2 regions of the Streptomyces sp. CLV115 genome follow, and region 1 is predicted to be linked to the other one. Evidence: predicted binding sites of a transcription regulator. Region 1 holds the regulator's gene; the other holds the start of a gene.
The links. Region 1 encodes HrcA, which represses chaperone genes, less so after heat shock. Its sites were predicted from a motif close to TTNGCACTCNGNNNNNCNGAGTGCNAA; they were not measured.
Positions count from the first base shown of each region.

Region 2: groES (co-chaperone GroES) is a predicted target of HrcA. The motif match lies at 1,129-1,155, and genes of this name have one in related genera.

Region 1 covers NZ_JBCEWQ010000192.1:5,319-10,066, reverse strand. Annotated here, with positions in the region: gene AADR41_RS37280 (nitronate monooxygenase) at 1-286, opposite strand, end outside; gene dnaJ (molecular chaperone DnaJ) at 434-1,570, opposite strand; gene hrcA (heat-inducible transcriptional repressor HrcA) at 1,571-2,587, opposite strand; gene AADR41_RS37265 (MBL fold metallo-hydrolase) at 2,786-3,508, shown strand; gene AADR41_RS37260 (DUF3097 domain-containing protein) at 3,541-4,362, shown strand; gene hemW (radical SAM family heme chaperone HemW) at 4,403-4,748, opposite strand, start outside.
Region 2 covers NZ_JBCEWQ010000045.1:19,852-24,599, reverse strand. Annotated here, with positions in the region: gene AADR41_RS17685 (polysaccharide deacetylase family protein) at 1-871, shown strand, start outside; gene groES (co-chaperone GroES) at 1,307-1,615, shown strand; gene groL (chaperonin GroEL) at 1,715-3,340, shown strand; gene AADR41_RS17665 (hydroxyacid dehydrogenase) at 3,452-4,480, opposite strand; gene AADR41_RS17660 (carbohydrate ABC transporter permease) at 4,516-4,748, opposite strand, start outside.

The sequences.
Region 1 (4,748 bases):
ACCAGGCGGCCTCGCCCGCGAGCTGGTGCCGGTACACCTCGACGGCGCTCGGGTCGGCGAGTCCCGGCTGCGGCATGAAGAGATTGACGCCGAAGGGCCGGCCGGTCAGCCCGCGCAGCTGTTTGATCTCGTTGTACATGCCGTCCGCCGTCTTGTACCCGGCGGCGAGGAAACCGAGCCCGCCCGCCTCCGAGACGGCCGCGACGAGCTGTGGACAGGACGTGCCCCCCGCCATCGGGGCCTGCACGATCGGATACCGGCAGAGATCGGTCAACGCGGATGACATGACCGCATCGTGTCACGTCCCGGGCCGCCCGGGACGCCCGGCCCGGGGTCCGCTTTGTACTCAAACGCCGGACGGGCCGGTACTCGAACGCCGGAGGGGCCCGCCGAGCGGGTCCGTCCGGCGTCCGGGAACGGCTTGCGGGGTCGGTCAGCGACCGTTGAAGGCGTCCTTCAGCCGGGAGAACAACCCCTGCTGGCCGGGCTGGAACTGACCGGTGGGCCGCTCCTCGCCCCGCATCTTCGCCAGGTCGCGCAGCAGTCGCTCCTGCTCCGGGTCCAGCTTCGTCGGGGTCATCACCTCGACGTGCACGATCAGGTCGCCGCGCCCGCCGCCCCGCAGATGCGTGATGCCGCGGCCGTGCAGCGGCACCGACTGGCCGGACTGGGTGCCCGGCCGGATGTCGACCTCCTCCAGACCGTCGAGCGTCTCCAGCGGCACCTTGGTGCCCAGCGCGCCCGCCGTCATGGGGATGGTGACCGTGCAGTGCAGGTCGTCGCCGCGACGCTGGAACACCGCGTGCGAGAGCTCGTGGATCTCCACGTACAGATCGCCGGCCGGGCCGCCGCCGGGGCCGACCTCGCCCTCGCCCGCGAGCTGGATGCGGGTGCCGTTGTCGACACCGGCGGGGATCTTCACGGTGAGCGTGCGCCGCGAGCGGATGCGGCCGTCGCCGGCGCACTCCGGGCACGGGGTCGGCACGACCGTGCCGAAGCCCTGGCACTGCGGGCAGGGCCGCGAGGTCATGACCTGGCCGAGGAAGGACCGGGTGACCTGGGAGACCTCGCCGCGGCCGCGGCACATGTCACAGGTCTGCGCGGAGGTGCCGGGGGCGGCACCCTCGCCGCTGCACGTCGTGCAGACGACGGCCGTGTCGACCTGGATGTCCTTGGTGGTGCCGAACGCCGCCTCGGCGAGATCGATCTCCAGCCGGATCATCGCGTCCTGGCCGCGCCGGGTGCGCGACCGCGGTCCGCGCTGCGACGACGTGCCGAAGAACGCGTCCATGATGTCGGAGAAGTTGCCGAAGCCGCCCTGTCCGAACCCGCCCGCGCCCGCGCCGCCGGAGGCGGACAGCGGATCGCCGCCGAGGTCGTAGACCTGCTTCTTCTGCGGGTCCGACAGCACCTCGTAGGCGGCGTTGATCTCCTTGAACCGCTCCTGGGTCTTCGGGTCGGGGTTCACATCCGGGTGCAGCTCGCGGGCGAGCCGCCGGAATGCTTTCTTGATCTCGTCCTGAGAGGCGTCGCGGCGCACGCCGAGTACGGCGTAGTAGTCCGTGGCCACTTACGACTCCGCCAGGATCTGTCCGACGTAACGTGCCACTGCGCGTACCGCTCCCATCGTTCCGGGGTAGTCCATGCGGGTCGGTCCGACCACGCCGAGTTTGGCGACTGCCTCGTCGCCCGAACCGTAGCCGACCGCGACGACGGACGTGGAGTTGAGCCCTTCGTGGGCGTTCTCGTGCCCGATACGTACGGTCATGCCCGAGTCCTTGGCCTCGCCGAGCAGCTTCAGCAGCACGACCTGCTCCTCCAGTGCCTCCAGCACCGGCCGGATCATCACCGGGAAGTCGTGTCCGAAGCGGGTGAGGTTGGAGGTGCCGCCGATCATCAGCCGCTCCTCCGTCTCCTCGACGAGGGTTTCGAGCAGGGTGGAGAGCACGGTGGACACGGTTCCCCGGTCCTCGCTCTCGAAGGATTCCGGCAGGTCCTGCACCAGCTGCGGGACGTCCGCGAAGCGGCGTCCGACGACCCGGCTGTTGAGCCGGGCCCGCAGATCGGCGAGAGAGGTCTCGCCGAACGGGGCGGGGCAGTCGATCATGCGCTGTTCGACCCGGCCGGTGTCCGTGATGAGCACGAGCATCAGCCGGGCGGGTGCCAGCGAGAGCAGTTCCACGTGCCGGACCGTCGACCGGGTCAGCGAGGGGTACTGCACGATGGCGACCTGCCGGGTCAGCTGCGCGAGCAGCCGTACGGTGCGGCCCACGACGTCGTCGAGGTCCACCGCGCCGTCGAGGAAATTGTGGATGGCGCGGCGCTCCGGCGTCGAGAGGGGCTTGACCCCCGCGAGCCTGTCGACGAAGAGCCGGTAGCCCTTGTCCGTCGGGATGCGTCCCGCGCTGGTGTGGGGCTGGGCGATGAAGCCCTCGTCCTCCAGCACCGCCATGTCGTTGCGGACGGTCGCCGGGGAGACCCCCAGCTTGTGCCGCTCGGTGAGCGCCTTGGAGCCGACGGGCTCCTCCGTGCCGACATAGTCCTGGACGATGGCGCGAAGCACTTCGAGTCTGCGTTCGCTGAGCATCGCGCACACCTCCAGCTGTGTTTCCTCGTTGGTTCTCGGGTCGTTCCTGTTTCTCTGCCCAGGAATCCTCCTGGCACTCTGTCATCGCGAGTGCCAGCAACCCCCCGGCCAGTGTACGGCGGCCGAGTGGGGGCCTAGCAAGGGCGACCGGCCACGCTACCGCGAGACCGCGCAGGTCGTTGCCGATAGCGTCGCGGTATGGATGCCTCTTGGGAAGAGTTCGGCTGGGAGCGACTCGGTCACGGAGTGGGCCGGCGGCGGCTTCCCGGATGGGACGCGACGGTCGCACTGGTGGTCGGGGCGGACGCGGTGCTGCTCTACGACACCGGATCGACGCTCCGTGAAGGGGCCGAGGTGCGGGCCCAGGCGCAGGCCCTGCTCGGCCGGAGGGTGACGCATATCGCACTCAGCCACCCCCACTTCGACCATGTACTGGGCACCGCCGCCTTCTCCGGCGCCCAGGTGTACGGAGCGGTCGGCATGCGGGAGCTGCTGAGGCGCGGGGCGGACGAACTGCACAGCTCGGCCGTGCGCCACGGGGTCGGCGAGCACGACGCGGCGGAGGCCGTGGACGCGCTGGTCGCGCCGCGGCACGAGGTGTGCGGCGAGTGGACGATCGACCTGGGCGGCGGGCGCGAGGTGCTGCTGGCCGACGTGGGCCCCGCGCACAGCGGCCACGACCTGGTGGCGGTCGTCCCCGGCTCCCCCGCGATCGTGCTCTGCGGGGACCTGGTCGAGGAGTCCGGCGAACCGCAGGCGGGCCGGGACGCCTTCCCCGCCCGCTGGCCGCTCTCGCTGGACCGGCTGCTGGCGCTGGGCGGCGAGGACGCGGTGTACGTGCCGGGGCACGGGGCGGTGGTGAACGCGGCGTTCGTACGCGATCAGCGCGAACAACTGGCCGTACGCTTCGGCGTGTCGTGACCCCCGGGGCCGACTCGTCCTATCGTCGTCCGATGCGCAGCTACCAGCCGGACCTGACCCCGCCGTGGAAGCGGTCCGCCCCCGCTCCCGAGGTCCCCGCCGAAGCCGATCTGGTCGTGGAGGAGGTCTCCACCGGATTCTGCGGTGCGGTGATCCGCTGCGAGAAGACGGCCCAGGGGCCGACGGTGACCCTGGAGGACCGATTCGGCAAGCACCGGGTGTTCCCGATGGAACCGCGCGGCTTCCTGCTGGAGGGCCGGGTGGTCACCCTCGTGCGCCCCTCTGCCGCCGCTCCGGTGCGCCCCGCGCGCACGGCCTCGGGTTCGGTCGCGGTCCCCGGCGCGCGTGCCCGGGTGGCGCGGGCGGGCCGGATCTACGTGGAGGGCCGGCACGACGCGGAGCTGGTGGAGCGGGTCTGGGGCGACGACCTGCGGATCGAGGGCGTGGTCGTCGAGTACCTGGAGGGCATCGACGACCTCCCGGCCGTCGTACGCGAGTTCTCCCCCGGCCCGGACGCCAGGCTGGGCGTCCTGGTCGACCACCTGGTCCCCGGTTCCAAGGAGTCCCGGATCGCCGATCAGGTCACGGACGGGAACGTCCTGGTGGTCGGCCACCCCTACATCGATGTCTGGGAGGCCGTGAAGCCGTCCTCCGTGGGCATCACGGCCTGGCCGGTGGTGCCGCGCGGCCAGGACTGGAAGACGGGCGTGTGCCGCGCCCTGGGCTGGCCGGAGAACACCGGCGCGGCCTGGCAGCACATCCTGTCCAAGGTCCACTCGTACCGCGATCTGGAACCGTCCCTGCTGGGCTCGGTGGAACACCTGATCGACTTCGTGACGGCGCCGCCGGAGTAGCCCGCCGCGGGGCACCCCGCAGCCGCGCCGCGCCCCGCGCTCAGTCCACCAGGTCCCGCACCACCGCGTCCGCCAGCAGCCGCCCCCGCAAGGTCAGCACCGCCCGCCCCCGCTCGTACGGCCCGGACTCCAGGAGCCCGTCCGCCAGAGCGCGGCGGGAGGCGGCCAGACCGGCCGGGGCCAGGATGCCGAGCGGACACCCGTCCTGGAGCCGGAGCTCCAGCAGGATCCGCTCCACCCGCCGGTCCTCCTCGGAGAGGACCTCGCGCCCTGCTCCCGGCGAGCGCCCCTCGGCCAGTGCCTGCGCGTACGCGCCCGGATGCTTCACGTTCCACCAGCGCACCCCGCCGACGTGGCTGTGCGCCCCCGGCCCGGCGCCCCACCAG
Region 2 (4,748 bases), on a different contig from region 1:
GCCGCTGGCCGGGAACCCGGGCTCGAACCCGGAGCTGAGCCCCACCGTGAGCCCCGGCGTCAACCCCGGCGCCGGGCACCCGGGCGGTCCCGGGCGGCGCGCGGGCCGGGACCGGACACCCGGTGGAACCCATGAGAACGCGCAGCTCAGCCCCGCCGTGCGGGCGACGCTCGCCAAGAAGTGGGGGCTGGACAGGACGCCGCTGATCGCACCGCGGCCCCCCGCCGTGAAGCTGCGCGTCACCACCCGCGAGGGGTTCGAGGTGGAGGGGGGCGACGACTCGCTGCCGCCGGTCTTCACCACCGTCCCGACCAAGGACCGGGTCGTCTTCCTGACGATGGACGACGGCTCCGAGAAGGACCCCGAGCTGTTGCGGATGATGGACGAGCTGGACATCCCGTACAGCGCGTTCCTCAGCGACTACGAGGTGAGCGACGACTACGGGTACTTCGGCGAGGCGCAGCGGCTGGGCGTCGGCATCAACAACCACACGCTCAACCACCCCTACCTGCCCGGGCTCTCCTACGCGGAGCAGGAGCGCGAGATCTGCGGCGAGCAGGAGATCATCGAGAAGCGGTTCGGCAAGCGGCCCGCCCTCTTCCGCCCGCCGTACGGCAACTACAACGGGGACACCCTCCGCATCGCGAAGTCCTGCGGGATCAAGGCCGTGCCCCTCTGGAACGCCGAGGCGTTCCCGGACCACATGGAGTGGCGCGAGGAGGACGAGGACCTGCACCCGGGCGACATCATCCTCACCCACTTCCGGGGCCGCGGTGAATGGGACGGCAGCATGACCGACCTGGTCCGGGCCGTCATGAAGACCGTCACGGACCGGGGTTACGCCGTGGCCCGGCTGGAGGACTACGTATGAGAAGGGCGCACCGGCTGCTGGCCGGACTGCTGGTGGCCGGTGCGCTCCTCACCACCACCGGCTGCGCGCAGTCGGTGGATCCGATCGAACGGCTGGGCCGCAAGGCCGCGCAGAAGGTGAGCCGTCCGTCGCGGACGCCGGCGGCGGGCCCGCCCGCGCGGCCGTGCGGAACGGTCCGGCCCGCCCGTACGTTGCCCCCGTGTTGTCCGGACTGTTGTCCGCATCGCGCCCCGGCGGTGACGCCACGACCGTCCGAATTGGCACTCCGCTTGACCGAGTGCTAATCCCGGTCATAGTCTCGGTGCTGGCACTCACCACTGGAGAGTGCCAGCAGTACTGCGCGACTGGCAGGTCCGGCACCCGCGACGACGGATCGACCTGGTCGCCACTCCAAGACTGTTACCCCGTGAGATCTCCGAAGGGGGAGACCGGATCGTGTCGACCGCCAGCACCAAGGTTGCGATCAAGCCGCTTGAGGACCGCATTGTGGTCCAGCCGCTCGACGCCGAGCAGACCACGGCCTCCGGCCTGGTCATTCCGGACACCGCCAAGGAGAAGCCCCAGGAGGGCGTCGTCCTGGCCGTGGGCCCGGGCCGCTTCGAGAACGGCGAGCGCCTTCCGCTCGACGTCAAGACCGGCGACGTCGTGCTGTACAGCAAGTACGGCGGCACCGAGGTGAAGTACAACGGCGAGGAGTACCTCGTCCTCTCGGCCCGCGACGTGCTCGCGATCGTCGAGAAGTAATTCACCCACGTTTGCTTCTGTTCTGCGCCCCTGGCCCCCTGCGAATAACCAGCCGGGCGGTCGGGGGCGCAGTTCGTTCGAGAGGAAAGCTCAGCTCCCATGGCGAAGATCCTGAAGTTCGACGAGGACGCCCGTCGCGCCCTTGAGCGCGGCGTCAACAAGCTTGCCGACACGGTCAAGGTGACGATCGGCCCCAAGGGCCGCAACGTCGTCATCGACAAGAAGTTCGGCGCTCCCACCATCACCAACGACGGTGTCACCATCGCGCGCGAGGTCGAGCTCGACGACCCGTACGAGAACCTCGGTGCCCAGCTGGTGAAGGAGGTGGCGACCAAGACCAACGACGTCGCGGGTGACGGTACGACCACCGCGACCGTGCTGGCCCAGGCGCTCGTCCGCGAGGGTCTGCGCAACGTCGCCGCCGGTGCTTCCCCGGCCGCCCTGAAGAAGGGCATCGACGCCGCGGTCAAGGCCGTGTCCGAGGAGCTCCTCGCGACCGCCCGGCCGATCGACGACAAGACCGACATCGCCGCCGTGGCCGCGCTCTCCGCGCAGGACCCGCAGGTCGGCGAGCTCATCGCGGACGCGATGGACAAGGTCGGCAAGGACGGTGTCATCACCGTCGAGGAGTCCAACACCTTCGGTCTGGACCTCGACTTCACCGAGGGCATGGCCTTCGACAAGGGCTACCTGTCCCCGTACATGGTGACCGACCAGGAGCGTATGGAGGCCGTCCTCGACGACCCGTACATCCTGATCCACCAGGGCAAGATCGGCTCGATCCAGGAGCTGCTCCCGCTGCTGGAGAAGGTCATCCAGGCCGGTGGCTCCAAGCCGCTGCTGATCATCGCCGAGGACGTCGAGGGCGAGGCGCTGTCGACCCTCGTCGTCAACAAGATCCGTGGCACCTTCAACGCCGTCGCGGTGAAGGCCCCGGGCTTCGGCGACCGCCGCAAGGCCATGCTCGGCGACATCGCCACCCTCACCGGTGCGACCGTCATCGCCGAGGAGGTCGGCCTCAAGCTCGACCAGGCCGGTCTGGACGTGCTGGGCACCGCCCGCCGCGTCACCGTCTCCAAGGACGACACCACGATCGTGGACGGCGGCGGCGAGCCCGGCGACGTCAAGGGCCGGGTCAACCAGATCAAGGCCGAGATCGACGTCACCGACTCCGACTGGGACCGCGAGAAGCTCCAGGAGCGCCTCGCGAAGCTGGCCGGCGGCGTGTGCGTGATCCGCGTCGGTGCCGCCACCGAGGTGGAGCTCAAGGAGAAGAAGCACCGTCTGGAGGACGCCATCTCCGCGACCCGCGCCGCGGTCGAGGAGGGCATCGTCTCCGGTGGTGGCTCCGCTCTGGTCCACGCCGTCAAGGTCCTTGAGGGCAACCTCGACAAGACCGGCGACGAGGCCACCGGTGTCGCGGTCGTGCGCCGCGCCGCCGTCGAGCCGCTGCGCTGGATCGCCGAGAACGCCGGCCTTGAGGGCTACGTCATCACCTCGAAGGTCTCCGAGCTCGACAAGGGCCAGGGCTTCAACGCCGCGACCGGCGAGTACGGCGACCTGGTGAAGGCCGGCGTCATCGACCCGGTCAAGGTCACCCGCTCCGCGCTGGAGAACGCCGCGTCCATCGCGTCGCTGCTGCTCACGACCGAGACCCTGGTCGTCGAGAAGCCGGCCGAGGAAGAGGCCGAGGCCGGCCACGGCGGCCACGGTCACTCGCACTGACGCGTAGCCGCTGAGGGCTCCTGGCTCCCGGAGGGCCGACAGCCGAAGAAGGCCCCCTGTCCCACCGCCGAGCGGTGGGACAGGGGGCCTTCCGGTGTTCCGGAGCGCGCTTCAGGCCGAGTGGCTCAGGCTTCCGGAGTGCACCGGGTCCGCGAAGGGCAGGCCGGCCGCGAACCGCTCCAGCTCGTCCAGCGCCTGGTCCGCCATCCGGTGCAGCTCGTCGCCCAGCGAACCCGCGACGTGCGGGGTGAGCAGCACGTTCGGCAGGGTGTACAACGGCGAGTCGGTGGGCGGCAGTTCGGGGTCCGTCACGTCCAGGACCGCCTGGAGGCGCCCGGCCGTCAGCTCGGGGAGCAGCGCGCCCTCGTCGATCAGCGAACCGCGTGCCGTGTTGATCAGCGTCGTCCCGGGCGCCATCGCGGCCAGCTGCGCCGCGCCGATCAGGTGGTGGGTCTCCGGCAGCTGGGGCGCGTGCACCGAGACGACGGAGCTGCTCGCGCACAGCTCGTCGAGGGAGGTGAGCCGTACCCCGAGCCGGGCCGCCTCCGCGTCGTCCACGTACGGGTCGTACAGCAGCACGTCCAGGTCGAAGGGGCGCAGCAGCTCGATCACGCGCCGGCCGATCCGGGAGGCGCCGACGATGCCGACGGTACGGCGGTAGTTGCCGGTCCCGTCGAGTTCCGCGAGCCAGTCGTGGTCGGCGCGCAGCTCGCGGTAGCGGTCCGCGGAGCGCAGTATCCGCTTGCCGGCGAACAGGATCGCGGCGAGGGTGAATTCGGCGACCGGCAGGGCGTTGGCCCCGGCCGCCGATGTGACGGTGATGCCGCGCTCCCAGCAGGCTTCGGTGATGTGGTGCTTCACGGAACCCGCGGCGTGCACCACGGCCCGCAGCCGGGGCGCGGCGGCCAGTACTTCGGCGGTGAGCGGTGTCGCGCCCCAGCAGGTGAACAGCACCTCGGCCTCGGCGAGCGCGGCGGCCACCTCGGGCGTCGGGTCGGCCAGGTCGTGGGCGACGAAGGCCGGGTCGGTACGGGTGAGGGCGGCCAGCCGGGTGCGGTGGCGGTCGGCGAGGAGGCGGTCGGCGATGCCGGGCCCCATCGCGAGCAGGGCCGTCGGCCGGTTGTCAGTGGCGTGGGGCATGGTGGAACTCGTACTCCTCAGGGCTCGCGGTGAGGTCACTTGACGCTGCCGGCGGTCAGTCCGGCCTTCCAGTGCCGCTGCAGCGAGACGAAGGCGACGATCAGGGGGATGACGGCGAGGAGCGACCCGGTGACGACGAGCGGGTAGAAGCTCGGCTCGCCGTGGGTGTTGGTGTTCCAGGAGTACAGACCGAGGCTCAGCGGGAAGAGCTTGCGGTCCGAGAGCATCACGAGGGGGAGGAAGAAGTTGTTCCAGATCGCGGTGAACT